DNA from 3 places in the Blastococcus sp. SYSU DS0753 genome. Region 3 is predicted to be linked to each of the others. Evidence: riboswitches for the same ligand, from Rfam matches in the RefSeq annotation. Region 3 holds a riboswitch; each other region holds the start of a gene.
What was found. Region 3 has a riboswitch for cyclic di-AMP ahead of ACI799_RS00320 (hypothetical protein). Riboswitches for the same ligand answer to the same signal wherever they lie in the genome.
Positions count from the first base shown of each region.

Region 1: linked by a shared signal. The riboswitch ahead of ACI799_RS02185 (C40 family peptidase) and the one ahead of ACI799_RS00320 (hypothetical protein) in region 3 are both predicted to bind cyclic di-AMP.
Region 2: linked by a shared signal. The riboswitch ahead of ACI799_RS09525 (NlpC/P60 family protein) and the one ahead of ACI799_RS00320 (hypothetical protein) in region 3 are both predicted to bind cyclic di-AMP.

Region 1 is NZ_JBJHAT010000002.1:39,492-49,496, reverse strand. It holds gene ACI799_RS02215 (NUDIX domain-containing protein) at 1-383, shown strand, start outside; gene ACI799_RS02210 (transglycosylase domain-containing protein) at 395-1,621, opposite strand; gene ACI799_RS02205 (diguanylate cyclase domain-containing protein) at 1,796-2,809, shown strand; gene ACI799_RS02200 (SMP-30/gluconolactonase/LRE family protein) at 2,909-3,808, opposite strand; gene ACI799_RS02195 (Rieske 2Fe-2S domain-containing protein) at 3,917-4,855, shown strand; gene ACI799_RS02190 (hemerythrin domain-containing protein) at 4,852-5,334, shown strand; gene ACI799_RS02185 (C40 family peptidase) at 5,386-5,907, opposite strand; cyclic di-AMP (ydaO/yuaA leader) riboswitch at 5,922-6,078, opposite strand; gene ACI799_RS02180 (ScyD/ScyE family protein) at 6,542-7,627, shown strand; gene ACI799_RS02175 (carboxyl transferase domain-containing protein) at 7,739-10,005, shown strand, end outside.
Region 2 is NZ_JBJHAT010000009.1:18,391-28,395, forward strand. It holds gene trpD (anthranilate phosphoribosyltransferase) at 1-731, shown strand, start outside; gene ACI799_RS09505 (Lrp/AsnC family transcriptional regulator) at 743-1,030, opposite strand; gene ACI799_RS09510 (DEDD exonuclease domain-containing protein) at 1,027-2,802, opposite strand; gene ACI799_RS09515 (D-alanyl-D-alanine carboxypeptidase family protein) at 2,998-4,743, shown strand; gene ACI799_RS09520 (hypothetical protein) at 4,827-5,135, shown strand; cyclic di-AMP (ydaO/yuaA leader) riboswitch at 5,312-5,488, shown strand; gene ACI799_RS09525 (NlpC/P60 family protein) at 5,506-6,585, shown strand; gene ACI799_RS09530 (M48 family metallopeptidase) at 6,826-8,091, shown strand; gene ACI799_RS09535 (glycosyltransferase family 4 protein) at 8,088-9,212, shown strand; gene ACI799_RS09540 (AMP-dependent synthetase/ligase) at 9,255-10,005, opposite strand, start outside.
Region 3 is NZ_JBJHAT010000001.1:58,763-68,767, forward strand. It holds gene ACI799_RS00285 (diguanylate cyclase) at 1-738, opposite strand, end outside; gene ACI799_RS00290 (glycoside hydrolase family 13 protein) at 809-2,443, opposite strand; gene ACI799_RS00295 (saccharopine dehydrogenase family protein) at 2,589-3,818, shown strand; gene ACI799_RS00300 (DNA-directed RNA polymerase subunit alpha C-terminal domain-containing protein) at 3,873-4,427, shown strand; gene ACI799_RS00305 (hypothetical protein) at 4,575-4,754, shown strand; gene ACI799_RS00310 (hypothetical protein) at 4,755-5,069, shown strand; gene ACI799_RS00315 (bifunctional 3'-5' exonuclease/DNA polymerase) at 5,240-6,904, shown strand; cyclic di-AMP (ydaO/yuaA leader) riboswitch at 7,073-7,220, shown strand; gene ACI799_RS00320 (hypothetical protein) at 7,475-8,359, shown strand; gene ACI799_RS00325 (SDR family oxidoreductase) at 8,382-9,128, opposite strand; gene ACI799_RS00330 (protein kinase domain-containing protein) at 9,362-10,005, shown strand, end outside.

The DNA of each region.
Region 1 (10,005 bases), on a different contig from region 3:
GCGGACCGTTCTGGGCGCGGAAGGACGACGGCGCCTGGTCGATCCCCAAGGGCGAGCACGACCCGGCCGAGGACGCCGAGGCCGCGGCGCGCCGGGAGTTCGCCGAGGAGCTGGGCTGCCGGGTGCCCGCGGCGGTGCTGCACCCGCTCGGCGAGGTGCGCGGCCGCAAGCTGCTCGCCGTCTGGGCCGGCGAGGGCGACCTCGACGCCGGGGCGATCACCAGCAACACCTTCGAGCTCGAGTGGCCGCCGCGGTCGGGCCGGGTGCAGGAGTTCCCGGAGATCGACCGCGCCGCCTGGTTCGACCTCGCCACCGCGCGGGTGAGGATCGTCCGCGGCCAGCTGCCCTTCCTGGACCGGCTGGACGCGCACCTCACCGGCTGACCGGCGGTGGGTCAGCCGGTGCCCTCGGCGGCGATCAGCTCGGTGACCTCCTGCGGGGGTGTCGAGCAGTCATCGGCCGAGGGCTCCTGGTCCGAGGCCAGCCCCTCGATGCCGACGTCCTCGACCGGCTGGAAGCCGAGCCGCTCGAGGTGCGCGGGCACCCGGTTCTGGGCGTTCACCACGTGCGAGCGGGAGAGCCAGCCCAGGCCGTCGTCCACCTGGAAGTCCATGCCGCCGCCGGGTGCCCGCTGCACGTGCCCGGGGGAGGGGAGCAGGCCGACCAGCTGCACCGCCTCCGCGGCGGTCAGCTCCGCCGGCGGGGAGTCGAAGTAGTACCAGCCGGCGGCGCAGACGCCGTAGATCGTCGGCCCGAACTGGGCGTAGTTGACGTACAGCTCGAGCATCCGGCGGTCGTCGACGAACGCGGCCAGCTCGACGGCCAGGAGGGCCTCGACCCCCTTGCGCCAGGCGCTGAGCTCCTGGTTGAGGAACAGGTTCTTGGCCATCTGCTGCGGGATCGTGGAACCCGAGGGGTCGTCCTCTCCGGAGAGGTGGGCCGTCGCCCGGCTCCACAGCGCGTCCCACTCGAAGGCGCCCGAGCGGTAGGGGAGCTGCGCGTCCTCGTGCGCGATGACCGCGGCGAGGAAGTTCCGGGAGACGTGCTCGACCGGCACCGACTGCTGGATCGCGCCGTCGGGGTTGGCCACCATGAAGGCCGTCGTGGGCGGGTCCACCCAGCGCAGCGAGAGCACCACCAGCGCCTGGACGACGCCGACCACGGCCAGCACGCGGACGACGCGACGGACCAGCCCCCGGCGACGCCGCGGAGGGCGGTCCCGGCGACCCCGGCGGCCGCGCGGCGGCGGGAGCGGACGCTCGGGCGCGGGCGGGAAGGGGCCCTCCGGCCGGGCCGTCGGGTAGGCACGCCGCGGCTCCTCCCCGGGCCACGGGCGCGGCGGCGGCCCGTACTGCGGCGGTCCGTACGGCGGCTGCCCGTAGGGAGGCTGCCCGTACGGCGGCTGCCCGTAGGGAGGCTGCTCGTAGGGAGGCTGTCCGTACGGACGCTGCTCGTACCGCGGCGGGCCACCGGCCGGCGGCGGAGCGCCGTACCAGTCGTTGCCCACCGGCGGTGGACGGTCGAACCGGGGACGCCGGGCGGGCTCCGGCTGCGGCAGCGGCTCGGTGGGCCGGCGGCGGAGCCAGCGGGTGGTGCGGCGGTCCGGCGGGACGGGGGCCATGAGGCGGTGCTCCTCAGGTCGGCGTCGAACCGTCATCCTAGGGAGGTTTCCTGTGAGCCCCGTCGACGTCCGGCGTCCCGAGCCCCCGGAGCGACCGGACGGGCGAGTCGGTGCGAGGCGGGTCACCCCTGGCGGGGCCTCAAGGTCGGGCGCGGAACGGCCGACGTTCTCCAGGTGAGCCGGTCAGGAGCGCCCGAGGTGGCGACGCTGCGCGTCATGGCGCAGACGCTGGCCATCTTCTACGGCTTCGGCGGCGCCGCCGGGTTGCTCATCGCATCCGGGGCCCAGCCGGGTGCCCTCCGCTCGGTCCTGCTCGCGCTCTCGCTCACCGCGCTGGCAGCGGCGGTCGTCGTCGCCCGGTGGGGCGCCCGGTGGCCGCGCAGGGTCTTCGACGTGGCGGTGGGTGCCGCGGACGTCCTCATCGCCACGGCCGTCGTGGCCAGCCCCGACCCGGTCACCGCGCTGGCCGCCGCCACGCTCATCAGCTTCGTCGTCGTCGACGCGCACCTGTTCTTCACCGGGCGCCAGGCGTGGGCGCACCAGGCTCTCGCGGTAGCCGCCGTCACCGCGTCCCTGCAGGTCTCCGGTGGCGTGCCGCTCACCACCGCGCTGGGCCTGGACGTCGTGCTCGTCGGCCTCGGCGTCGTCATCCGGCGGCTGGTCATCCGCGCCTCGGGCGCCAGCCGCGACCCCCTGACCGGTCTGCGCAACCGGCGCGGCTTCGACGAAGCGCTCGACGAGCTGCTGTCGGAGGCCGGCCGCACCCGCGAGCCGCTGTCGGCGGCGCTGCTCGACGTCGACCACTTCAAGTCGGTCAACGACACCTACGGCCACGAGGCCGGTGACCGCGTGCTGTGCCGGGTCGCCGACGTCTGGCGGGCGCAGCTGCCGGCCGGGGCGGTGCTCGCCCGGCACGGGGGCGACGAGTTCTCGCTGCTGCTGCCCGGCGTCCGCGCCACGACGGCGCTCGCCCTCGTGCGGCGCATCTGCGCGTTGCACCCCGACATCTCCCTCTCCTGCGGGGTGGCCGGCTACTCGTTCGGCGAGAGCGCCTCCCAGCTGATGCGCAGTGCCGACCGCGCCCTCTACGACGCGAAGGTCCTCGGCCGCGGCCGGGCCGAGCTCTTCGAGGGCACCGGTCCGGCGGTCGACGGCGCGATCCGACGGGGCACGCCGCGGGCCTGGTGAGCCCCGGCACGGCGTCCTGGCTCACCTGCGGTGGTCCTGGCTCACTGTCGACGCTGAGCCAGGACCCCTAACGATCAGGTCACCTGATCAACATCGGGCTCACGGCAGGCCGGCGTGCGGGACGGCGACCTCCGTCGACACCAGCACCGCCTCGCGCACCGGTGCCCGCGTGTGCTCGTAGAAGTCCGGTGCGCAGCACAGCAGCAGCGTGCGGCCGTCGTCCCCACCCAGCGCGCAGGCGTAGACGCCCATGCCGTCCGGTGCGGCGATCTCCTCGACGATCGCGCCGCCGGCCGCCACCCGGACCACCCGGGAGTTCAGCCCGTCGGCGACCCAGACGTGCCCCTCGGCGTCGAGCGTGCACCCGTCGGGGGCGACCACCACCTGCCCGATGAGCTCCTCGACCGAGTCGCCCACCGGCATCGGGCCGAGCTCCGCCCACACCCGGCGGCCGCCCAGCGAGCCGTCGGCGGCGATGTCGAACGCCGTGAAGCGGTTGCCCCACGTCTCGCCGACGACCAGCGTGCCGCCGTCCGGGGTGATCACCGAGCCGTTCGGGAAGCGCAGGTCCTCGGCCACCACGGTCACCGTGCCGTCGGGGTCGACCCGCTTCACCGACGCCGGGGCGGGCGCGCCACCGCCCATGAGGTCGAAGCCGAAGTCGCCGACGAACGCCCGGCCGGCGGCGTCGACCACCATGTCGTTGAGGTGCCCGCCGCAGACCGCGGAGAGGTCGGCGTGCGTGGACACCTCGCCGTCGGCGACCCGGAGCAGCCGGTGGTCCTTCATCGACACCACGAGCAACGAGCCGTCGGGCAGCCAGCCCAGGCCCGAGGGCTGGTTCTCCACCTCGAGGACGACGTTCTCCCCGCCGCCGGGCGAGACCCGGCTGACGGTGCGCCGGTAAAAGTCCGAGACCCACCACTGCCCGTCGCGCCACCGCGGCCCCTCGAAGTAGGAACCGCCCTCCAGCACCGTCCGGAACTCTCGCGTCGCCATGGCACCGGACGCTACGACGCCGCGGCGCGGCGCACGAGCCGGTCCCGCGCTGTTTCACCGCTCCCCACCTGGGCAGATGCGAAGAATGCGTCGACGGAGAGTGCGCCGGTGATTGTGCGGGGGGTGTTCGAGCGGACCCTGCGGGCGGTCGAGCGCTGGGAGGTCCTCGACGCCCCCAGCTACCCGGTCGAGCACGGCATCTCGCTGACCTTCCTGCTCGCCGGGCGCTATGCCCGGCCGCTGCAGGACCTGCTGCACGGTGTCTGGCTCGGCCACCCGCTGCACCCCGCCCTGGTCACCGTGCCGATCGGGTCGTGGACGGCGGCCCTGGCCCTCGACGCCTTGGACGCCACGGGCCGCGGCGGGCCGGGCTCCGGGGCGGCGGCCCGCACCGCGGTGCGGGTCGGCGTCGCCGGCGCGGTGGCCGCGGCGGCCACCGGGCTGACCGACTGGCAGCACGCCCACGACCAGGCCCGCCGCGTCGGGCTGGTGCACGCCGGGCTGAACAGTGCCGCGCTCGCGCTCTACACCTGGTCGCTGGCCGATCGGGCCCGCGGCCGGGCCGCCCGCGCGCGCGTCACCGCCGCCGCGGGCTACGCGGTCACCGTCGCCAGCGGCTGGCTCGGTGGCGCGCTCTCCTACCGGCACGGGATGGGTACCGACCACGCCGTCCGCAGCTACGAACCGCGGCGCTTCACCGACGCCGCCGCCCTGGCCGACCTGCCCGAGGGCGAGCCGGTGCCGGTGGACGTCGACGGCATGCCCGTCGTCCTCGTCGCCACCGGCGGTGCCGTGCAGGCCGTCGGTGGCCGCTGCCCCCACCAGGGCGGGCCGCTCGGGGAGGGCTGGCTGCACCGCGGCGACCTGGTCTGCCCCTGGCACGGGTCGCGGTTCGACCTGGCCACCGGTGAGCCGGCCCAGGGCCCCTCCACCGCACCGCTGCCCTGCTTCGACACGCGGGTCCGCGAGGGCCGGGTCGAGGTGCGCCGCCGGGCCGACTGGCGCACGCCCACCGCGATCACCACCGTCCAGGAGGCATCCCGATGAAGGCCGACGAGGTTCTGACCGCCCACCACGACGTGCTGCGCGGGCTGCTGCGCGACCTGGCGGAGACGACCGGCGAGGAGACCGAGCGGCGGGAGGAGCTGCGCGGCCGGCTGCTGCGGGAGCTGGAGATCCACACCCAGATCGAGGACGAGCTGTTCTACCCGGCCGTCGTCGACGTCTCGCCGCTGCTCTCCCTCGCGCACGCCGAGCACCGGCAGATCGACGACCAGCTGGCCACCGTGATGCGCACGGCACCCGACGACCCGGAGTTCACCACCGAGGTGCGCATGCTGGAGAAGACGCTGCGCCACCACACGATGGAGGAGGAGCAGCGGATGTTCCCCCAGGCGCACGCCCTGGGCGAGGAGCGGCTCGAGCAGCTCGGTGAGCAATTGCGCGCACGGCAGCGGGAGCTGGTGGAGTCCGGCGGCATGCGGCTGATCGTGCGGCTCAAGCGGGCGACGCTGCGCCTGGTGTGAACGCCCCGGTGCCCCGGCCGCATCGGCCGGGGCACCGGGGAGAGCGCCGGATCAGACGACGCGACGCGCGGTGTTGTAGCCCCACATCGAGTCCACCGGCACGACCGCCACCGGGTTGCCGTAGGTGGAGGAGTGCACCATCAGCCCGTCGCCGATGTACATGCCGACGTGACCGACCGGGTCGTAGAAGAAGATCAGGTCGCCGGGCTGCAGGTGGGCCCGGTCCACGAAGACCCCCGCCGTCGACTGCGCCCGCGAGGTCCGGGGGATCTCCACGCCCGCGGCCTGGTAGGCCGACCAGGTCAGGCCCGAGCAGTCGTAGCCGCCGGGGCCGGTACCGCCCCAGACGTAGGGCTTGCCCTGCTGCGCCAGGGCCGTGTCGACGGCGACCTGCGCGGCGTGGGTGGGCGCCACGACGGGCGTGGTGACGACGGTCGTCGTACCGCCGCCACCCCCGTCACCGGTGGAGGCGGTGGCGGCGAACGGGGTGAGAGCGATGCCCGCTCCGGTGAAGAGGGCGAGCGCCGCGCCGCGGACGGAGCGGCGGGTGGTGGACGTGCGCGTGGTCGTCATGGACGACGGTTCTCCTGTTCTCCATCGACCGCCTACCGGGTTAGCTGACGGGTTCGGGCGGGGAACTCGCCCGGCTTGACCGGCTCGCGGCCACGCTTCACCCCAGTGCTGCGGTGGGTCCCCGGTCCGGGCGGCGGTCGGATCCGACGCCCGGTTCGGCGGTGCCGGACGGGTGTCACCGGGAGCGGTGACGACGGGATCCCGTCCGGACCGCGACGACGCTAGGTCGGGATCCGTCCACCTACCCACCGGCCGACACGCGGGGGACCGGCCCGCGAGCGGCGTGTCGACCACGGGGGCGGGCCCGGGCGACTCGCGCGTCGACCACCGTGGACGCGCGGACGACGGCGCGAGGCGCGGCCTCGCCGGTCACCGATCGTCAGCGCACGCTTACTTCCTCCGTCGCGGCGGGTCCGCACGCTGTGCGCTCCGCCGTGTCCGCCGCGTACAGGGCTGATCCGGAGCCTCCCGGGGCGCCGTCGATGGAGTGACTACACCTAGCAACGACGCACAGGGAGCGGGAGAACCGGACGTCGACGGTTCACTTCCCGGTGGCAGACGCCTGGCAGTTTCCCGGACGTTCCACGGGGGATCTCGAGGCAAGGGGAGCAGGATGAAGGCAGGGAGGGCGGCCGTGGGAGCGGCCGCGGCGCTGGCGCTGGTGGCGGTGTCCCCGGCGACGGCACTGGCGGACGGCGGCGAGGACGACATCGTCACCGTGGCGGCGGGGCTGGACGGACCGCGTCAGCTCAGCGAGTTCAAGGGCCACCAGCTCGTGGTGGCCGAGGCCGACTCCGGCGAGGTGTCCTCGGTGGACCTGCGCGACGGGCGGGTCCGGACGCTGCTCAGCGGCCTGGGCAACGCGCAGGGTGTCGACTACAAGTACGGCGGCCTCTTCGTCGCGGTGGGCGAAGCCCCGCCGGCGGAGGAGGGGGCTCCCCCCGTGCCGCCCGGCACACCCAGCCAGGTGGTCGTCGAGGCCAAGCCGGACGGCCAGATCCTGCGCACGTGGGACCTCCTCCAGTACGAGCTGGACCACAACCCCGACGGCCAGCAGCAGTTCATGGAGGTCGACGGCGAGCAGGTGCCGATCGAGACGCTGTCCAACCCGTTCGCGGTGCTCGCCCAGCCCAACCGGCTGCTGGTCAGCGACGCCGGCGCCAACGCCGTCCTCTCCATCGACCTGCGCAGCGGGAAGATCAGCACGTTCTTCGTGCCGCCGACGGTCACCGACACCCCCGAGTGCGCGGAGGCCGAGAACAACCCCGGCACCGTGGGGTGCGACTCGGTCCCGACCGAGATCGCCGAGGGCCCGAACGGCCTCATCTACGTCGGCACGCTGGGCGCCGAGGCGCCCGGTGCGGCGCGGGTCTACGTGCTGGACCGGCACGGCGAGGTCGTCGACGTGATCGGTGGACTGACGGGGGTCACCGGCGTCGCCGTCGACCCGCACGGCACCGTCTACGCGTCCAACGTCCTCGAGGGCTTCCCCGAGGGCCCGCCGGCGGAGGACTTCGACCCCTCCACGATCGGTGAGGTCACCCGCATCTCGCCCTCCGGCGAGCGGGCCACCGCGCAGGTGACCATGCCGACCGGGCTGGAGTGGACGCACGGGCACCTGTACGCCTCGGCGTGGAGCGTGGCCGGCTTCCTGGGCATGCCCGGCGCCGGTGAGGTGCAGCGCACCGGCTCGGGTGCGTTCACGGGCCTGCAGCCCTGATCGATCCTGCGAGGACGGCGGTGCCGCGACCGGGCCTTCCGGCCGCGGCACCGTCGTCTGCGGGGTGACCACCGCCACAGGCCGGTCGGCGGGGCGTGCGAGCATCGCCGGGTGGCCCGCCTGCTGATCGCCAACCGTGGCGAGATCGCCGTCCGCATCGCCCGCGCCGCCGCCGCCGAGGGGCTGACGTCGGTCGCCGTCGCCGCCGCCGACGAGCCGCACGCCCCGCACCTCGCCGCCGCGGACGAGGTCCACCTCCTCCCCGGCAGCGGTCCGGCGGCCTACCTCGACGCCGCCGCGGTCGTGCAGGCCGCCGTGGACACCGGCTGCGCGCTGATCCACCCCGGTTACGGCTTCCTCTCCGAGAGCCCGGCGCTGCCCCGGGCGTGCGGCGTCAGCGGCGAGGCGCCGGCGGTGGTGGGCCCCGGCGCCTCCGTCCTGGAGACGCTCGGTGACAAGGTGCTCGCCCGCGCGGCCGCCGAGGCCGCCGGCGTGCCGGTTCCGCACGGCACCGGCGACGCCGCCACCTCGCAGGAGGTCGCCGACCTGCTCGACGCGACCGGCGCGGTGATGCTCAAGGCGCGGTTCGGCGGGGGCGGGCGGGCCACCCGCGTCCTGCGCCGGGGCGACGACGTCGCGGCCGCGGTCGCCGCGCTGGCCGGCGAGGCCCGCGTCGCGTTCGGCACCGAGGCGCTGCTGGCCGAGGAGCTGGTCGAGGACGCCCGGCACGTCGAGGTGCAGCTGCTCGGTGACGCCGGCGCGGACGTGGTCGTCCTCGGTGACCGCGACTGCTCGCTGCAGCGCAATCGGCAGAAGGTCGTCGAGATCGCCCCCGCACCGGACCTGCCGGATGCCGTCCGCGGCCGGCTGCACGACGCGGCGGCGGCGCTCGCCCGGCACGTCGGGCTGCGCGGGCTGGCCACCGTCGAGTTCCTCGTGCCCGCCGGGGCGCCCGAGCGGTTCGCCTTCCTGGAGTGCAATCCGCGGCTGCAGGTGGAGCACACGGTCACCGAGGAGACGCTGGGCCTGGACCTGGTGCGCATGCAGCTGCGGGTTGCCGCCGGCGCGACTCTCGCCGACCTGGGGCTGGCCGACGGTGCGCCCCGTCCGGTCGGCACCGCCGTCCAGGCCCGCGTCCTCGCCGAGACCCTCACCGCCGACGGCGCCGTCGTCCCTTCCGCCGGCACCATCACCGCCCTCGCGCTCCCCGGCGGCCCGGGCGTGCGGGTGGACACCGCCGCCCGCCCCGGCGCCGAGCAGAGCCCGCGCTACGACCCGCTGCTGGCCAAGGTGGTGGTGCACGAGCGGCAGGGCGCGCTCGCCGACGCGCTGCGCCACCTGCACCGGGCGCTCGGCGAGGTGCAGGTCGCCGGCGTCCCGACCAACACCGAATTCCTCCGCGCCCTGCTCGCGCACCCGGACGCCGCACGCGCCACCACCACCTTCGTCGACGACCACCTCGCCGAGCTGGCCGGCAGCGCCGCGCCCGCGCCCGCGCCCGAGGCGGGGGAGGGGCTGCGCGCGCCGGTCCCCGGCACCGTCGTCGCGGTCGCGGCGGCCGAGGGCAGCACGGTCGAGCCCGGGGGAGCGGTCGTCGTCCTCGAGGCGATGAAGATGGAGCACGTCGTCGCGCTGCCGGCCGGCGGCACCGTGCGCCGGATCGCGGTGCGGGTCGGCGACACCGTGCGGCAGGGGCAGCTGCTCGCCGACGTGCAGCACGCCGACGGCGACGCCGCGGCCGACGCGGCGGCGATCGACCTCGACGCCGACCGCCCCGACCTCGCCGAGGTGCGCCGCCGCCACGAGCTGGGGCTCGACGAGCACCGCCCCGAGGTCGTCGCCAAGCGGCACGCGCTGGGCCGGCGCACGGCGCGGGAGAACCTGGCCGACCTCGTCGACGAGGGCAGCTTCCTGGAGTACGGGCCGCTGGTCTTCGCCGCGCAGGAGCGCCGCCGCAGCCGCGAGGAGCTGCAGCGGAAGACGCCCGCCGACGGCGTCGTCGGCGGCCTCGCCGACATCGCCGGCCACCCGGCGGTCGTCGTCTCCTACGACTACACGGTGCTCGCCGGCACCCAGGGCATGCGCGGGCACCTGAAGAAGGACCGGCTGTTCGAGCTGGCGGAGAAGCGGCGGCTGCCGGTCGTCCTCTTCGCCGAGGGTGGCGGTGGGCGGCCCGGCGACGTCGACCACCCGGTCGTCTCCGCGCTCGACACGGCGGCCTTCGCCCTGTTCGGCCGGCTGTCGGGGCTGGTGCCCACCGTCGGCATCGCCAGCGGCCGCTGCTTCGCCGGCAACGCCGCGCTGCTCGGCACCTGCGACGTCGTCATCGCCACCGAGGACGCGAACATCGGCATGGGCGGACCGGCGATGATCGAGGG
Region 2 (10,005 bases), on a different contig from region 3:
CGCCGGTGGCCAAGCACGGCAACCGGGCGGCGTCGTCCTCTTCGGGCGCCGCCGACGTGCTGGAGGCGCTCGGGGTGGTCATCGACCTGCCCGCCGACGCCGTGGCCACGTGCGTGCGCGAGGCCGGCATCGGGTTCTTCTTCGCACCGGTCTTCCACCCCGGCATGCGGCACGCCGCCGCCCCGAGGCGGGAGATGGGCATCGGCACCGTCTTCAACTTCCTCGGGCCGCTGACCAACCCGGCGCGCCCGGTGGCGGCTGCGATCGGTTGCGCCAACGCGCGCATGGCGCCCGTCCTCGCCGAGGTGCTCGCCGCCCGGGGGACGCGGGCGCTGGTGTTCCGGGGCGACGACGGACTCGACGAGCTGACCACCGCGGCGACGTCGGCGGTGTGGACGGTCCGGGACGGCGCCGTGTCGGCCGAGCGGGTGGACCCGGCTGCGCTGGGCATCGAGGCGCCCGCCCCGGACGCGCTGCGCGGCGGGGATGCCCGGGACAACGCCGAGGTGTTCCGGCGGCTCGTGGACGGCGACCGCGGAGCGGTGCGCGACGCCGTGCTGCTCAATGCCGCCGCGGCGCTGGTGGCGTTCGACGAACGGCCCGCGCGTTTGCACGACGCCCTGGCCGCGGGGATGGAGCGGGCCGCCGCAGCGATCGACGACGGTCGGGCGGCGGCGCTGCTGAACCGCTGGATCGCCGTCAGCCGGGAGGTCGCCCCGCCCGGCCGCTGAGCGCCGGCCGCTCAGGCTTCGGTGTCGAAGCCGATGGAGAAGGCTGCCTCGAGGTCGTGGCGCGAGTAGGCGCGGAAGGCGATGTGGGTGTCGGTGTCGAGGACTCCCGCGACCTTGTTGATCCGGCCGGCGATGACCTCCGCGACCTGCTCGAACTCGCGGACGCGGACGATGGCGATCAGATCGGCATCGCCGGCGACGGAGTAGACCTCGCTGACCCCGTCGAGCTCGGCGACGGCCTGGGCGACCTCGGCGATCGAGTCGGTGGCGGCGTCGATCATCACGATGGCGGTGATCACGCGGGGGATGCTATCCGCTCCGGCCGGGCGCGGGTGCCCAGCGACCGCCCGTCGGCGAAGGGGTCCTGCGCGTCACGCCCGGACTCCACCCGCGCCAGGAACCCGCTGTAGGCGCCGGTGCCGGGTGCGGGGGAGGCGAGGGTGCCGGTCAGTTGCACCAACCGGGTGCCGGGCTTCTCCAGCCAGCGGAGGACGAGCTCGGTCTCGTCGACCGACGTCGGGTCGTCCGCACCGGGAACGGTCTCCGCGGTCGCGAGCAGGCCCGGCAGCACGCTCCGCACGGTGGTGCCACGCAGCGCGTTCCCGGCCGCGGCGAGGCGCCCCAGCCGGACGACGGACAGCTCCCACCCGCCCTGGCCGTCGGGACGGGCCAGCACGAGCTCGGGCACGGCAGCCAGCGACTCGAGCCGTTGCCGACGGCGGAGGGCCCGGACCAGCACGGCGACCCGGTCGCGCAGCACGGCGGCGTCCTCGTAGCGCTCCTCGGCGGCGAGCCGCTCCACCCGGTCCAGCAGCGGGGCGAGCAGGGGACGGGGGTCGTGGCCCACCGCGGCGGCGAAGACCGCCGCCACGCCGGCGTACTCGGGAACCGACTGGGCGCCGGTGCAGGGGGCGCCGCAACGCCCCATGTCGGCCAGCGCGCAGGCGTTGACCGGCGTGCGGGGGGAGAGGCGGGCGGTGCACTGCCGCAGCGGCAGCACCTCGTGGACGGCAGCCACGGCGGCGTCCGCGGCGCGGCGGTCGGGGAACGGCCCGAGGAACACGCCGGCTTCGGGGCGGACCCGGCGGACCACCGACAGCCGCGGGAAGGGCTCGTCGGTGAGCCGGACCCACAGCGCGCGCTCGGGGAAGCGGGACCGCCTGTTGTACCGCGGCTTGTGGCGGGCGATGAGCCGCAGTTCGCGGACCGCGGCCTCGAGCGCGTGCGCGCACGGGATCGGCTCCACCCGCTGGGCGAGGCCGACCATCTCGGTGATGCGGCTGCGCTGCTCGCCCGAGGTGAAGTAGCTGCGGACCCGGCTGCGGAGGTCGCTGGAGGTGCCCACGTAGAGCGGCTCGTCCCCGGGGCCGCGGAACAGGTAGACGCCGGGGCCGCTGGGGACGGCGTCGGCCAGGTGCCGCTTCCGCCGACGCTCCGGATCGACCTGCCGGGTCAGCCCGGTCAGCTCCTCGAGGGTGGTGACGCCCAGGGGGCCGAGCCGCTCGAAGAGGCCGTGCAGCACGTCCACCGTGGCCCGCGCGTCGTCCAGGGCCCGGTGCGTGGGCGAGGTGGTGGCGGAGAAGTACGGGGCCAGGGTGGCCAGCTTGCAGTTGGGCACCTCGTCCCGGCTGAGCAGCCGCCGGGCGAGGACGGCGGTGTCGACGGACGCCGCCGTGGGCCACACCAGGCCGTTCTCGGCGCACGCCGCCTTGAGGAACCCGAGGTCGAACGGGGCGTTGTGGGCGACCAGGACGGCGCCGCGGGCGAACTCGAGGAAGGTGGGGAGCACGGCCCCGATCCGCGGGGCCGTGGCGACCATCGTCGAGGTGATCCCGGTCAGCACGCTGATGTAGGGCGGGATCTCGTGGCCTGGGTCGACGAGGGTCTGGAACTCGCCGAGCACCTGCCCGCCGCGGACGCGCACGGCCCCGATCTCGGTGATGGCGCTGTCCTTCGGGGACCCGCCGGTGGTCTCCAGGTCCACGACGACGAACGTGACCTGCGCCAGCGGTGTCCCGACCTCCTCGATGGAGACCTGCTGGTAGCGCAGCGGTGCGGGGGAGGGGGCCACGGGGCGGACGCTAGGTCGGGGGGCTGACACTCCGGGGGACGCGCGCCGGGGCCGGCCGCGCACCGGCCCCCTGACCGGGGGTCCGGGGCTGCCCGCATCGAGTGGGACCTGGTGTTCCGGCCCCGATCGGGACACCATGCCTGCCAGTGGCCGTCGCGTCCGGTTCGACCGGCCCGCAGGCAGAGGTGGTCGGTGATGCCCGCGCGCTCGAGGTGGCGCCCGCCCGCCCGGGCCCGGCGGTGCGTGGTGGCCGCGGTGCTGGTGGCGGGCGCGGCCGTGCTGCTGCCCGCCGGGCCGGTGGCCGCCGCGCCCAGCGACCAGCCGGGTGGCACCTCCGGCGTGCTGGACAGCCGCGACCTGGACCAGCTGCAACGGCGGGCCGCCGAGGTCCAGGAGGACCTCCGCGCGCGCCAGGGGCAGGTCGTCGCCGCACGCGAGGCGCTGGCCGAGGCGCAGCGGTCGGTGGACGAGGCGAGGGCGGTGCTCGAGGACGCCCGGGGCGTGCTGGCCGGGCACCAGCGCGAGGTCGCCGGGTACGCCGTCGCCGTCTACCGGGACGGTGGCGCCCTCACCCCCCTCACGCTCCTGCTCGCCGGTGGGGATCCGGGGGAGGTCCTCGCCGGCATGGGCTTCCTCGACGCCGTCGACGCGCACCTCGCCCACCTCATCGGCATCGCGGAGAGCCACCGGCGCGCCGCCCTGGACCAGCAGCAGCGCGCCCAGGCCGCGCTCGACGCAGCCCAGGGGCGGGCGGACGAGGTGGCCGCGCGGGTGGCCGCGCTGGAGGCGGCCGCCGACGCGGTCACCACGGAGCTGCACGACACGCTCGCCGTCGTCGACCGGCAGCTGGCGGCGCTCCAGGGGGAGCAGGCGTCGGTGAACGAGCAGACGGCGGCCAGCTGGCGGGCCTACGTCGACCAGCTCCGGACCGCCGGCCTCGCGGACGTGCCCGCCGCTGCGCTGCGGGAACCCGAGCGCAGCCTCCCCGACCGCCTGGCTCCGGTGGGCGCCGCCGGGGGCGGCGCGCAGCGCGGGGTGGCCCAGCTGCCCGGGCGGCCGAGTTCGCTCCTGGTGCTGCCCGCCGAGACCCTCGCCGCCGTCAGCGGCGCGATGGAGGCCCTGGGGCAGCCGTACGCGCCGGGGACGGCGGGGCCGGAGTCCTGGGGCTGCGGCGCACTGGTCCGGGTGGCCTACGGCCGGGCCGGTGTCCAGCTGCCCGCGACGCAGGAGGAGCTGTTCGCGAGCGCCGTGCCGGTGGACCGCGCCGACGTCCTCCCCGGCGACCTGGTCTTCCTGGGCTCCCCGGAGGCGGGGCTCGGGCACGTGGGCATCGCCCTGGACCCGCGGACCATGCTGACCGCTGACGCGCGGGCCGGCGCGGTCGTGGTGCGCACGCTGCCGGGCGACCAGGTGCTGGCGATCGGCCGCCCGGTCCTCGGCCAGCGGCCCCCTGTCGCCGTCCCGGGGCCGGCCGCGGGGGCGCTGCGGACCGAGTGCGGCAACACCGTCTACCCGCCCAGCTACGACGGAGCCCGCGCATGGGGCGGCTACCCGAACGGCCTCATCCCGCCCAGCGCCATGTGCCCGCTGGGCGTCGGCGGGCACGCGCTGCGCTGCGACGCGGCCGCCGCCTACCGCGCCATGTCGGCGGCCTACGCGACCGCCTTCGGCAGCCCGTTGTGCATCACCGACTCCTACCGGACCTACGCAAGCCAGGTGCGGCTGTACGGGGAGAAGCCGGCCCTGGCCGCGGTGCCCGGCACCAGCAACCACGGCTGGGGTCTGGCGGTGGACCTGTGCGGTGGCGTCGAGACGTTCGGCACCCCGCAGTACGCCTGGATGGCTGCCAACGCCGGCCGGTTCGGCTTCCTGCACCCCACGTGGGCCGATCCGGGCAACGGGCGCGAGGAGCCGTGGCACTGGGAGTTCGCGGGCAGCTGATCCGGCGCGGGCCGTCGGTGGCGCGGCGGAAATGTCGGTGGCCCTTCCTACCGTGCGCAGCAACTCACGGAGGAGAAGAAGCGATGCTCATCGATTGCGACACCTGCACCGCCCGCGGGACCGGCTGCGCCGACTGCGTCGTGACCGTGCTGCTGGGAGCCCCGCCCGGGTGGCAGGGGGGCGACCCGGTCGTCGTGCCGATGACCGGGCGGCCGCGTGGCGGGCCGGCCGCGGCCGCCGAGGACGTCGTCGTGCCACCGCCGGGCGTGGTGGTGGAGTTCGACGAGGTGGAACGCAGCGCCGTGCGCGCGCTGGCCGAGGGCGGCCTGGTTCCCCCGCTGCGGCATCCCGACGGGCACGGCGGGGAGCGGTCCGGACGGCGCACCGGCTGATCGCCGCCGCACCCCGCGGCGAGGGCCGGGTGACCACCCGATCGGGTGAATGCCCAGGTGGGCGGCCAGGCGCCCGACGCACACGTCTCAGCTGTCCCTGTTTGTCACAGGCGCATCACGGTCGTAGGGTTCCCTCCGTTCGGCCGGGTGGTCGTCATCCATCGATGGATGGCCTCGACCGGACACCGCCTAATCACCGCGTGGCGCGCACCACTGCGCCCGAGGTGTACCGGGGACCCACCGCACTCTGGGGTGAGTTCTCCCGCCGCCGGCTCGCCGGTGGGTGGGGGATAGGGCCAGTCTTCCCAGCCCGAACCCGTCAGCTAACTCGGTCGGCGGTCGAAGTGGAAGAAACGGAGAGCCGCCGCACGTGGCGACCCCTCACGCACTACTGACGCACGCCCCCGAACAACTCCACACCGCCGGCCGGCGCAGCTCCGCCAGCGCCCGCCGCTTCGGACCGCTCCGTTCGGGGCTCCTGGTCAGCGCCGTCGCAGCCCTGACCGTCACCGTCCTCCCGGGTACCGCGTCGGCGGTCCCCGGCACCGCCGACGAGATCGCCGCCCAGGTGGCCGAGGCCAGCCACGAGCTGGAGGTCGTCTCCGAGCAGCTGAACGAGGCGCGCGTCGTCCTCGAGGGCCACCAGCGCGACGCGCAGGCCGCGAGCGAGGCGGTCGCGGAGGCGGAGGGCCGGCTCGGCTCCCTCGACGGCCACATGCGCCGGCTGGCCCGCAGCGTCTACACCGGCAGCGGCATGTCGCCGCTCGACGTCCTGCTGACCAGCACCTCGGCCGACCAGCTGGTCGACCAGCTGGGCACCCTCGACGCCATCGCCGGGCACACCAGCGAGGTGCTCACCGAGGTGTCGCGCGCGGCCGAGGACGCGGAGCAGGCCCGCGACGCCGCCGAGGAGGCCGCGGCGGACGCCCGGCGGACGGTGGAGCAGATCGCCGCCCAGCAGGAGGAGCTCGAGGCGAAGATCGCCGACTACCAGCGCCGGTACGAGGCGCTCACCGCGCCGCAGCAGGAGCAGGTGGCGCAGGCCCACGGTGGTACCGGCCTCCCGGCGCCCACCGGCGCCGTCATCGCGCCGAGCTCGGCCGCCCAGGTGGCGGTGAACACCGCGCTCGCCCAGATCGGGGACCCGTACGTGTGGGGTGCCGGCGGGCCGAACGCCTTCGACTGCTCGGGGCTGACGTCGTACGCCTACGCCGCGGCGGGTGTGATGCTGCCGCACTCCAGCCGGTCGCAGAGCCAGATGGGCAGGCCCGTCTCGCGCGGCGAGCTGCAGCCTGGCGACCTGCTGTTCTTCTACAGCCCGGTGAGCCACGTGGGCATGTACATCGGCAACGGCCAGATGGTGCACGCCTCCACCTCCGGCCAGCCGGTGAAGGTGGCGAGCGTGGACTCGATGGGGAACTACAACAGCGCCCGTCGCATCGCCGGCTGACGGCTCCGGGAGCATCGCAGCGAGGAACGAGGGCCGGTGATCCCGACAGGGGTCGCCGGCCCTCGCGGTCGCTGGCCGGTCAGGTGACCGAGGGCCCGATCCCGAGGACCTCGGGCAGGCCCGGAGGACGGGAACACGGTGAGGGCGGGCCTCGCGACCGGGTCGAGCAGGATGCCGGCCGCCCAGCACGTCCCCGAACCGGGACGGGCCGCTGCGGTTGGCCCGCCTAGGATCGGCCGGGTGAGCGTTCGCCGGGCCGCCCTGGTGGCCGCGGCCCTGCTGGGGATCGCCGTCGTCGTCGTCATCGTCGTCCGCACCCCGTGGGACGTGCTGCCCGAACCGCCCGGAGGGCACACCGAGCCCGACCCGACCGCTGGCCTGGACCCCGCGGCGATCGAGCGCGCGGAGGCCTTCGCCGCCGCCCTGCGACCCGCGTCGCTGCTCTCCCTCGTCCTCGGGCTGGCGGTCTCGGCCGTGCTGGGGCTCACCCCGCTGGGGGCCCGCCTGATGCGGTCGCTGGGGGCGCGGTGGAGGGACCGCTGGGTCGTGCAGGTGGTGCTGGGGGTGCCGGTCCTGCTCCTCCTGGGCCGCGCCGTGACCCTGCCGATCTCCGCCTACGCGGAGTCCGTGCGCACGCGCTACGGCCTGTCCACCCGCGGCTGGGGGCTCTGGCTGCGCGACGTCGCCGTCTCGTGGGCCATCAGCGCGGCGCTGACAGTGGTCGTGGTGCTGGCCTTCCTGTGGCTGGTCCGTCGCGCGCCGCGCACCTGGTGGGCCTGGGGCGGGGCGGCAGTGGCCGGCTTCGTCGTCGTCGGCTCGTTCCTCTACCCGGTGGTCATCGAGCCGGCGTTCAACTCCTTCGAGCCGCTGCCGGCGGGTGAGCTGCGCAGTGACCTGCTGGCGCTCGCCGAGGAGAACGGCACCCCGGTGCAGGACGTGCTGGTCTCCGACGCCTCCCGGCGGACCACGGCGCTGAACGCCTACGTCTCCGGGTTCGGCTCCACCCGGCGCATCGTGGTCTACGACACCGTCCTCGGCGAGCTGCCCGACGCGGAGATCGAGTCGATCGCGGCGCACGAGCTCGGGCACGTCGCCACCGACGACGTCCTCACCGGCACGCTCATGGGCGCGCTCGGCGCGGGCGCGGCGACCGCCCTGCTCGGCTGGTTGCTGATGTGGACGCCGCTGCTGCGCCGCGCCGGGGCGCCCTCGGCCGGCGACCCCCGCGTGGTCCCCCTGCTGCTGTTCCTCGTCGCCGTGGGCAGCCTGCTGGCCACACCCGTGCAGAACCTGGTGTCGCGCCAGGTCGAGGCCCGCGCGGACCTGCACGCCCTCGACCTCACCCGCGATCCGGAGGCCTTCACCGCCATGCAGCAGCGGCTCGCCACGGCCAACCTCGGCGATCCGGACCCGCCGGCGGCCTGGCACTGGTTCTTCGGCAGCCACCCCACGACCGCGCAGCGCATCGCGATGGCCGAGGACTGGGCGCGCCTGGAGGGGCCGTGAGCCGGACGCTCGTCGTCACCAACGACTTCCCGCCCCGGCAAGGGGGCATCCAGACCTTCGTGGCGGCGCTGCTGGAGCGACGGACGCCGGACTCGCTGGTCGTGCTGGCGTCGGACGCACCGGGCTCGGCCGAGCACGACCGATCCCTGCCCTATCCGGTGGTGCGCCGGCCGACCGGGATGCTCCTCCCGACGCGGGCGACCGCCCGCGCGGCCGTGGAGCTGGTGGAGCGGTACGGCTGCGACACCGCGTTCTTCGGGGCGGCCGCGCCGCTGGGGCTGCTCGCGCCCGCGCTGCGCGCCGCCGGGGTCCGGCACCTGGTCGGCGCCACGCACGGCCACGAGACCGGCTGGGTCGCCCTCCCGGGCAGCCGGCAGGTGATGCAGCGGATCGCCACGGGGCTGGACGTCCTCACCTACATCAGCGAGTACACCCGCGAGCGCCTCGCCCCGCCGCTCGGGGGCCGCACCCGGCTGGCCCAGCTCTCGCCCGGGGTCGACGTCGACCGGTTCGCCCCCGGGGTCGACGGGACGGCGGTGCGTGCCCGCCACGGGCTCGGTGACGCACCGGTGGTCGTCTGCGTCTCCCGGCTGGTCGCCCGCAAGGGGCAGGACGTGCTCGTGGCGGGGTGGCCGCGGGTGCTCGCCCGTCACCCGGGGGCCCGGTTGCTGCTGGTCGGTGGTGGGCCGGACGAGGGCAAGCTGCGTCGTGCGATCGCCGCCCGCGGCCTGCAGGGCTCCGTCGTGCTGACCGGCCCGGTGGACCACGACGAGCTGCCGGCGCACTACGCCGCCGGAGACGTGTTCGCCATGCCCTGCCGCACCCGGCGCGGGGGACTCGACGTCGAGGGCCTCGGCATGGTCTTCCTCGAGGCCGCGGCCAGCGCCCGCCCGGTCGTCGCGGGCACCTCGGGCGGTGCGCCGGAGGCGGTGCGCGACGGCGTCACCGGGCACGTGGTGGACCCGCGGTCACCGGAGGCGGTGGCGTCGGCTCTGGTGGGGTTGCTCGACGACCCGGGGCGCGCCCGGGCGATGGGCCTGGCCGGGCGGGCCTGGGTGGAGCAGCGGTGGTCCTGGACCTCGATCGCCGCGACGTTCGACGAGCTCCTCACGAAGCACTGAGGCCCGCCGCGCAGGGGCGCGGCGGGCCTCGGTACGCGGCGTTCAGCGGCTGTAGAGCGCGTCCACGTCGGAGCCGAACTCCTTCATGACCACGTTGCGCTTCAGCTTCAGGCTGGGCGTCAGCATCCCGTTGTCCTCGGTGAAGTCGGTGGCCAGCACCGTGAACTTCTTGATCGCCTCGGCCTGGGAGACCGCCTTGTTGGCCTCCTGCACCGCGGCGTCGAGCTCGGCGAGCACGTCGGGGTCCTCCCGCAGCTGGGCCGCGGTGAGGGAGGTGTCCTTGCCCCTGGACTCCAGCCACTGCGGCAGCGCCTCTTCGTCGAGGGTCACCAGCGCGGCGATGTAGGGCCGCTGGTCGCCGACGACGATGCACTGGCTGACCAGCCGGTGGGCGCGCAGCCGGTCCTCCAGCACCGCCGGGGCGACGTTCTTGCCGCCCGCGGTCACCAGGATCTCCTTCTTCCGGCCGGTGATCCTGAGGAAGCCGTCCGAGTCGAGCTCGCCGATGTCACCGGAGTGGAAGAAGCCCTCGGAGTCGATGGCCTCCTTCGTCGCCTCCGGGTTGTTCCAGTAGCCGCGCATGACGATGCCGCCCCGGATGAGCACCTCGCCGTCCTCGGCGATCCGGAACGTGACACCGGGCAGCGGCCGGCCGACGGTGCCGATGCGCAGGGCCGCGTCGTGGTTCACCGAGGCGGCCGCGGTGGTCTCGGTGAGGCCGTAGCCCTCGAAGACGGTGACGCCGATGCCGCGGAAGAAGTGGCCGAGCCGCTCGCCCAGCGGGGCACCGCCG
Region 3 (10,005 bases):
CTCGGCGTCCTCCAGCCGGTCCAGCTCCAGCAGCGCGCGGCCGACGGTGTCCAGCCGACCGACTCGGAGGGGGACGCCGTGCCGTGCCGCGAGGTCCTGCAGCTTCGTGCTCCAGACCAGGGCCTCCTCGAAGTGACCGGAGAGGATCTCGCAGTAGGAGCGGTTGTTGAGCACCAGCACCTGCCGGTCGACGTCGCCGATCTCGTCGGCGAGCTGGAGCACGTGGTCGTAGCGCTCCCGCGCGGCGAGGTCGCCGTTGAGCCCCAGGCAGTCGGCCAGCCGGGCGTGGTGGTCGATCCGCTGCTGGGGCCGGACGTCCTCGTCGAGCAGCTCGACGGCGCGGACGGCGTTCTCCAGCGCCAGGGAGAGATCGCCCAGCTCCTGGAACACCGCGGCCAGCACGAAGTGGCTGCGCGCCAGGAGGCAGCGGAAGCCGCGGTCGGCAGCCCAGCGCTGGATCTCCCGGGCCAGCCGGCCTGCCTCGGCGATGTTGCCGCGGCGCCGCACCAGGTCGGCCTGGACCAGCCGGGCGCGCTGTTCCAGCTCGGCCGTCCCGACCTCGCGAGCGTCGGCGAGAGCCTGCTCGGCCCGCTCCTCCAAGCCGTCGTCGTCGAATCGGGAGCGGTCCTCCAGCTCGGCGATCCGCTCCCACAGCCCAACGGCCCCGGCATCGACGGCAGCCGGTGCGGGGACGACGGAGCCGCCTTCCCCACCGGATCTCTCCGCCACGCTGGTCACCGGACCTCCATCGGCCCGTCGCCGCGACGGCTCCAACCCCAGGGCGCGGACATACCCCGTTGGGAGGAGCTCAGCTCTCGGCGAGCCAGATCGCCGTGTGCGGGGGCAGCGCCACGGTGCCCGGTGACCGCCGCACGCTGGTGTTCGACGCCAGCAGCACGGTGCCGCGCGTGCGCACGAGCGTCGTCCCGGTGCCCATGTTGACCACGCACCGGACGACGCTGCCGTCGGCGGCCGTGCACCGGACGGTGAGGACGTCGCCCCGGGTGCTGACCGTGGCCTCGCCCGAGCCGAGGGCCGGGTGGGCCTCGCGCAGCGCCAGGGCGCGGCGGTAGAGGGTCAGCATCGACCCGCCGTCCCGCGCCTGGCGGGACACCGCGTACCGGCTCCACTCGTCGGGGATCGGCAGCCAGGGCTCGGCCGCCGTCCCGGCGGAGAAGCCCACGCCGGGCGAGGGGTTCCACGGCATGGGCACGCGGCAGCCGTCCCGTCCGCTGCGGGCGCCGCCGCTGCGGAAGAAGATCGGGTCGCGCTTGGCCTCGTCGGGGACGTCGGCCTGCGGCAGGCCCAGCTCGTCGCCGGCGTAGACGTAGGCGGAGCCGGGCAGGGCCAGCATGAGCAGCGCGGCGGCGCGGGCACGGGCGGTGCCCACGGCACCACCACCGAACCGGGTGACCTGCCGGTCCTTGTCGTGGTTGCCGAGCACCCAGGAAACGGGTGCGCCCACCTGCCCGAACGCGTCCAGCGCGCTCCGCACGCCGTCGGCGAAGGCCTCCGTCGACCACGGGGACTTCAGCAGGCGGAAGCTGAAGGACTGGTGCATCTCGTCGGGCCGCGAGTAGAGGGCCACCTCGTGCGGATCGGCCAGGCAGACCTCGCCGACGAGCATCGTCTCCGGGTACTCGTCGCAGATCGACCGCCAGCGGCGCCAGACGTCGTGCACCTCGGGCTGGTTCCAGGTCATCGCCTGCTCGGGGCCGTGCCCGAACAGGGTGGGGGAGTAGGCGCCCGGGTTGTCCCGCAGGCCGGCGTCCTTGAACAGGCCGTAGGCGACGTCGACGCGGAATCCGCTGACGCCGCGGTCGAGCCAGAAGCGCAGCGTCCGCTCGAAGTCGGCGGCGACGGCGGGGTCGCGCCAGTTGAGGTCGGGCTGCTCGGGGGCGAACAGGTGCAGGTACCAGCGGCCGTCCGGGGTGCGCGACCACGCCGGGCCGCCGAAGAGCGAGCGCCAGTTGTTCGGCGGCTCCTCCGACGCGGGCGCGAAGTGGTACCGCGACGCCTCGGGGCAGTCCGGGTCGGCCAGCGCGGCCTGGAACCAGGGATGCCGGTCGGAGGTGTGGTTGGGGACGACGTCGAGCACGACCCGCAGGCCGAGCGCGCGGGCCTCGGCGACGAGCGCCTCCAGGTCCGCGACGTCGCCGTACTCGGGGTCGACGGCGCGGTAGTCGACGATGTCGTAGCCGCCGTCGGCACCACCGGAGGGGTAGTGCGGGTTGATCCAGACCGCGTCGACCCCCAGCCACGCCAGGTACGGCAGCCGGGAGCGGAGGCCGGCCAGGTCGCCGATGCCGTCGCCGTTGCCGTCGGCGAACGAGCGCAGGTAGACCTGGTAGACCACCGCCGACCGCCACCACGGGGACGTCGACGTCTGGGCCGCGACCTGCTGCCGGGTCGCGGTCCGCACCGTTGCGAGCCGCACTGCCATGCGACCTCCATCGGCACCTCCCCGCAGTTCCTTGCGCACGGGGGAGGTCGGAGTGACCCGTGTGCCGTTCCGTGACCTCGCCGTGAGGTGGCGCCCGGGGGGAGCGCGGGCTGCCGGCGCTCCCCGGGCGGGTCAGGATGGCCGCATGGCTGAAGACGCACGGACCTACGACCTCGTCGTCTACGGGGCCACCGGCTTCGTCGGGCGGCTGCTCGCGGCCTACCTGGCCGAGCACGCCCCGGAGGGAACCCGCATCGCGCTGGCCGGGCGCTCCCGGCGGCGGCTCGAGGAGGTCCGCGACGCCCTCCCGGCCGCCGGCCGCGACTGGGCGCTGGTCGAGGCCGACTCGACCGATCCCGCGTCGCTGACCGCGCTCGCCGGCAGCACCCGCGTGCTGGTCACCACGGTCGGCCCCTACGCCCGCTACGGGCTGCCGGTGGTGGAGGCCTGCGCCCGGGCCGGCACGCACTACGCCGACCTGACCGGGGAGGTCCTGTTCGTCCGTGACGCCATCGAGCGCTGCGACGCCGTCGCCAGGGAGACCGGCGCCCGCCTCGTCCACGCCTGCGGCTACGACTCCGTCCCCTCCGACCTCAGCGTCCTCCTGCTGGGCCGGCGGGCCGCGGCCGACGGTGCGGGAGGGTTGCGCGACGTCCAGCTGGTGGCCACGGCCCGGGGCGGGCTCAGCGGCGGCACGATCGACTCGATGCGCGCCCAGGTGGAGGCGATGCAGGAGAACCCGTCGCTGCGTCGCGTCGTCGGCGACCCGTTCGGCCTGAGCCCCGACCGGGCTGCCGAGCCCGACACCCCGCAGCCCCTCGACGGTGCGCTGCCACGCCGGACCGACGACGGGCGCTGGACGGCCGCCTTCGTCATGGCGCCGTTCAACACCCGCATCGTGCGGCGGAGCAACGCGCTGCAGGGCTGGGCCTACGGGCGCGACATGCGCTACGGCGAGGTCATGGGGGTGGGGCGCGGGCCGCTCGGCGCCGTCGCCGCGGCCGGTGTCTCCGCCGGGCTGGTCGCCACCGTGTCCGCCATGAGCCTGGCGCCCACCCGTGCGGTGCTGGACCGGGTGCTCCCCGCGCCGGGCACCGGCCCGAGCGAGGCCGTGCGGCGGAAGGGCTGGTTCCGGATGGTGGTCGACGCCACGACCGAGAGCGGCCGCCGCTACCGCGCCACCGCCGCGGGCAGCGGCGACCCGGGGTACGCCGCCACCGCCGTCATGCTCGGGGAGGCCGCGCTGGCGCTCGCCCTCGACGGGGAGCGGCTGCCCGACCGGGCCGGTTCGCTGACGCCGGCGACGGCGCTGGGGGAGGTCCTCGTGGAGCGGCTGCGCGCGGAGGGGCACACCTACGAGGTGACCGAGGTCTGACCGGGCTGCCGCCGCCGGCGCGACCGCGGGCCGGCATCGCTAGGGTTGGCCGACATGCCGACCAGCTCACCGGGACAGCCCGCCGGGACGATCCGTGACCTGGGTCTGCCGACGCGCGCGGTCAGCGCGCTGACCCGGGCGGGGATCACCGACGTCGAGGCGCTCGCCGCGCTCACCCGGCGGGAGCTCAGCGACGTCGCCGGTCTCGGACCGGGCCTGGTCGCGGCGATCCGCGCCGTCGTCCCCGAGCCGCCGGCCCACCTGCCGGGCGCCGGCGCGGCGGTGGGCGGGCCCGCCGGTGGGCAGCCGACCGATGGCGAGCCGTCCGAGGAGGACGGTCCGGTGGCGCCGGCCATCCCGTCGTTCGACTCGCTCCGGGCCCCACGACGCCGGTCGGCGGTCGACCTGCTCCTCACCGAGACGCCGGCGCCGGCCCCGCCGGTCGCCGCGGCCCGGGCGGCGACGGACGACCGGCCGTCTCCCGGCCGGCCAGGGGCGGGTGCCACCGTCCGTCCGCCCGACTACACCGACCTGCTGCGGCTGGGCGTGCACGTCGCCCGGGCCGTCCTCGCCACGCCCGTCCGCTGTCTACGCCGGCTGCTCGGCTAGGCGCTTCCCGGACGGGCGGGTCGGCGGCGGGGGCGGTGGTCGGTTCGAGGGCGCCGCGGGGGATCAGGGCGTCGTGCCCGCGGCTCGAAGGATCTGCAGCCAGGCGATCGGGGCCTCGCCGGCGACGTCGTGACCCGTGGTCAGCTCGTGTCGGACCGCGTGCGGCAGGGCGGCCTGGAGGTCTGCGGAATGTGCGGGGTCGACCAGCCGGTCGCGCGTGGGGACGACGAGCGTGACCGGAAGACGGCGTGCGGCCAACCGGGGCAGGTCGGCGGTGACGTCGACGCGACCGACCAGCTCGACCTGCGCGCGTGCGCCGGCCGGTAGGTGCTCGGTGACGTCCCGGGCCAGCTGGGCGGTGGCGTCCCGGCCGAGGGCGTGGAGCGCGGCATCCCCGGGGAACAGGGCCGCGACGAACCAGCCGGCGCCGACGGGGTCCTGCTCGAGCAGCCGCTGCCACAGCCGGCTGGTCGCCGCGGGCGACGGGCGGGCGGCAGCGAAGCCGGCGGTCAGAACCAGCGCGGTGACCCGACCCTCGTGGCCACTCGACGCGAGATCGACGCGCGGATCGCCTGTTTGCAGGACAACAGCGCCGCCCTCGGCCGCTACCTGCAGGCGGCGGGGGTGGACGCCGGGCGCTGACCTTGCTCGACGTCGTGGGTCCGTCGTGATGGCGGCCTGTCGCGACGAGCACCCCCTGCTCCATCGTCGCGTCGCGTCGCGCCGGCCGCCGTCCTCGCGCGATCCCGCACCGGGGACATGCGTCGGGGCCGTCCGGCGGATCGGTCGGCTCCGTCGGCGACACTGCGGGCGTGCAGCGGATCCTGCTCCGGCGCCGCGAGTCCGCGGTGGAGATGACGGAGCTCGTCGACGACGGGTCGACGGGGTCGGTCACCCGCGTCGCGGCCGGGGGGCTGCCCGCCGTCGTGGCACAGCGGGAGGCCGCTGCCGCACCCGTCCGCTGGGTGTGGGACGACACCACCCGCTGGTACCCCGCGCTGCTGGCGGCGGGAGTCCGCGTCGAGCGCTGCACCGACCTGCGGCTCGGCCACGCGATCCTGCGGCGGTCCCCGTTCGCGGCCCAGGAGCTGCTCGCCGGGGACGACACCCCTGGGTGGGACGTGCTGCAGCCCGGCCAGCCGGCGGAGTCCGCCCTCTTCCCGCTGGCCGACCCGGCGGACCGGCTCGACCCCCTGGCCGAGCAGCGGCGCCAGCAGGCGGCCCTGGCCGCCTCACCGCACGGCGACCGGCTCGCGCTGCTGCTCGCGGCGGAGTCCGCCGGCGCCCTGGTGGCCGCCGAGATGACGCACACCGGCCTGCCGTGGCGGGCGGACGTGCACGAGCGCCTGCTCACCGACCTGCTCGGCCCGCGCCCGGGAACCGGTGGGCGCCCCGCGGTGCTCGAGCGGCTGCTGGGCGAGATCCGCGCGGCGCTGGGGACCCCGTCGCTCAACCCCGATTCGCCGGCCGAGCTGCTGCGGGCACTCCAGCAGGCCGGCCTCCCGGTGGCCGACACCCGCTCGTGGACCCTCGAGCAGCTCGAGCACCCGTGCGTCCCCCCGCTGCTCGAGTACAAGAAGCTGATGCGGCTGCTCACGGCCAACGGCTGGAGCTGGCTGGAGGCCTGGGTGCAGGGAGGGCGGTTCCGCTCGGCCTTCCTGCCGGGTGGGGTGGTCACGGGTCGGTGGGCGTCCAACGGCGGGGGTGCACTCTCGGTGCCCACGCTGATCCGCCCGGCGGCGGTCGCGGACGACGGCTGGCGATTCGTCGTCGCCGACGTGGCCCAGCTGGAGCCCCGGGTGCTCGCCGGGATGAGCGCGGACACCGCGATGGCCGAGGCGGCGCGGGCCTCGGACCTCTACGCGGGCATGGTCGCCGGTGGCGCGGTGGCGACCCGGGCGGAGGCCAAGCTGGGCATCCTCGGGGCCATGTACGGCGGCACCCGCGGGGAGAGCGGTCGCATGATGCCCCGGCTCGCCCGCCGCTACCCGCGCGCCATCGGCCTGGTCGAGGAGTCCGCCCGGGCCGGCGAACGCGGCGAGGTGGTGCACACGCTGCTGGGCCGGGGGTCGCCGTCGCCCAGCGGCGCGTGGGCGCAGCGGGCGGACGGGCTCGGCGAGGCCGCGGAGCAGGCCGGTTCCCGGGAGGACCGCGACCGCGCCCGCCGCGCCTGGGGTCGGTTCACCCGCAACTTCGTCGTCCAGGGCACCGGAGCGGAGTGGGCGCTGTGCTGGCTGGCCGACCTCCGCAACCGGCTCTGGCGGCTGGGCGGCGACGGGCCGCTGGGGACCCGGGCGCACCTCGCGTTCTTCCTCCACGACGAGGTGGTCGTGCACACCCCCGAGCACCTGGCCGACGACGTGGTCGAGGCGGTGCGCGCCGCGGCCACCACGGCCGGGCGGCTGCTGTTCGGCGCCTTCCCGGTGGACTTCCCGCTGGACGTCGCCGTCGTCCGGTCCTGGGCCGACGCCGGCTGAACGGACTGCCGTACACCACCGACGGGGCCGGCACGGTGGCGCGACACGCGTCACGATCTGCGGAAGTGACCGCTCCCGCATTGTCACGACTGCATAACGACGGTTACCGTGGCGGAGCCCGGCCGATCGTTCTCTCCCCATCCGGGGAGGGTCTGCCGGGCGCCGCCGAGTCGCCCGCCGCCTTCGAGCTGCGGGCGAGCCGGGGACCCACCGAAGTTCTGGGGTGAATCGCGCACCGGGCACGTCCCGGTGCGGGTAGGGCTGCTTCCCGTCCGAATCCGTCAGCTAACCCGGTAGGCGGCACGACGGAAGAAACGGAGAGCCGCCGCATGGCGCGCCCCTGCACCGCCGCACCACCCCGCGCCCGCCGGCACCGCCGCCCCCCGGTGCGTCCCCGGACCTGACCGCACGCGCACCCGGCGTCCCGCCGGTCGCCCCCACCAGCGATGACCGCCGGCCGAGCCGCCGGTGCCCGGTGGCCCCGCGACCCGGCGCCGGTCCGCAGCCCGCATCCCTCGCGGTCCGCCTCGCCCGGCCGACCCCGCCGCACCAACGGAGCACCCCGAACCCATGGATCCCCGCACCACCACCTCGGGCCGTCGTGGCCCGCTCGCCCTCCGCCGTCGCCCGCCCTCGGGCCTCCGCCGTCCGGCGTTCTACCTCGGGGTCGCCGCCGCCGGTGCCCTCCTGGTCAACACCCTCGTCGGCGTGGACCCGGGCGCCCAGGCCGAGGCCGGCACCTCGCAGTCGGTGAGCGTCGCCCAGGAGCTCGGGCTCACCTCCCGCTCCGGCCCGGTCGACGTCGCCGAGGACCTCGCCCCGCTGCAGGACCTGGCGGCCAGCCGCAGCAGCCGCGAGGCCGAGCAGGTCGCGGCCCAGCAGGCCCAGGCCGCGGCCGACCAGGCCGAGCTCGACCGGCAGAAGGCCGAGGCGGAGGCCACCGCCCGCGCCGAGGCCGAGGCGAAGGCTGCCGAGGAGAAGGCAGCGGAGGAGGCCGCAGCCGCCGAGCGGGCGGCCGCGGCCCCCGCCGCGGCGACGCCCACGCAGGAGGCCCGGGCCGCCGCCACCACCGCCGCCTCGGTGGCGGCCACGGCGGTCGCCCGCATCTCCAACACCGCGGGCAGCGTGAAGCCGCAGACCCAGGCCGCGGCCGACGCGGTGGTCAGCAACGTGCCCGGCGCCGCGGGGATCACCCTCGGCGGCACCCGGGCCAGCGCCGCCGACCCGGGCGGGCACCCCTCGGGCCTGGCGCTGGACTACATGGTGATGTCCGACGCCGCCCTCGGGGACGCGATCGTCGCCTACCACCGCGCCCACTGGGCCGAGCTGGGCGTGGACTACCTGATCTGGCAGCAGCGGATGCTCTCGTCCCCCGGCGGCTCGTGGCAGGCGATGGAGAACCGGGGCAGCGCGACGGCCAACCACTTCGACCACGTGCACGTGAACTACAACTGATCCCGCCGTCCCGCGGCCGTGCTTAGGTGAGCCGGCGGACCACGGACAGCGGCAGCACCCGCATGGCCAGCCCGATGGGCACCCACGGCCACGCGGGGACGTAGGCCGTGGCCCGCCGGGCCTCGATGGCGGTCACCATGGCGTGGACGCCCGTCGGGGTGTCCACCATGAACCGGGTCCGCTGCTGCACGTGCTGGTTCATCTCCGACCGGATGTAGCCGGGGTAGATCACCGACACGTCCAGGCCGGGGATCCGCTCGGCCCGCAGCCCCTCGGCGAGGGACGCGACCCCGGCCTTGGTGGCGGCGTAGGTGGTCATCGACCGGCGCATGCCGCGCAGCGCCGACATCGAGGAGATCAGCACGAGGTGCCCGCGGCCCTGGCGGCGGAAGATCTCCAGCGCCGCCTCGGTCTGCGCCAGCGCGCCGACGAAGTTCGTCATCGCCGTCTCGCGGTTGGCCTCGGCCCGGCCGGTGCCCAGGGGCGCGCCCTTGCCGAGGCCGGCGTTCACGACCACCCGGTCGATCGAGCCGAACGCCGCGGCGAACGCGGTGAAGACCGTGGGCACGGCCTGGGCGTCGGTGACGTCGAGCGCCGCGGTCTCCACCCGCCGGCCGGTGGCCGAGCGGATCTCCGCTGCGAGGGCGTCCAGCCGATCGGTGCGCCGGGCGCAGAGCGCCAGGTCGTGGCCGCGGGCGGCGAACTGCCGGGCCATCTCCTCGCCCAGGCCGGAACTCGCGCCGGTGATGAGGACGACGCCGGTGTTCATGGGTGCTCCTGTCGATCGGTGCGGCAAGCCGCTGCGGCCGGCCGGCACGCACGGTACGAGAGCCCGCAGGCGGATCCGCGGCCGGCACCGCGGCGGCGCGTGGGGCCGGCCGGGTTCCACCTCGTCGGCTCCGCCGGGGTTCAGACCCCCTCCGGGCGGGCACACCTGCAGGACGTACGAGTACGGGGGAGCGCGGAGGCGCCCTCTCGGCACCGACACGAGGGGACTCGGGAGTGACCACGGCCGGAACCAGCCGACGGTGCCTGGACGGCCGCTACCAGCTGCAGCAGCTCATCGCCGTCGGCGGGATGGGTGAGGTCTGGCGGGCGCGCGACCTGCAGCTCCACCGGTCCGTGGCGGTCAAGGTGCTGCGCAGCGAGTACGCCGACGACCCGGAGTTCGTGGCGCGCTTCCGCTCCGAGGCCCGGCACGCGGCGGCGTTGAGCCACCCCAACATCGCCGCGGTCCTCGACTACGGGGAGACGACCGCCGAGGACACCGGCGAGCGGCTGGCCTACCTGGTGATGGAGCTCGTGGAGGGGCCTCCGCTGTCGGCCCGGCTGGCCGAGGTGGGATCGCTGGACACCGCCGCCGCGCTCTCGCTGCTGCGGCAGGCGGCGGCCGGGCTGGCCGAGGCCCATCGGGCCGGCGTGGTCCACCGTGACGTCAAGCCGGCCAACATCCTGCTCGGCCGGGACGGCACGGTGAAGCTGACCGATTTCGGGATCTCGTGGTCGGCGGGGAGCGCGCCGATCACGGGCACCGGGCAGGTGGTCGGCACCGCCCAGTACATGTCGCCCGAACAGGCCCGGGGCGAGCACGTCAGCCCGGCGAGCGACGTCTACGCCCTCGGTCTGGTCGGCTACGAGTCGCTGGC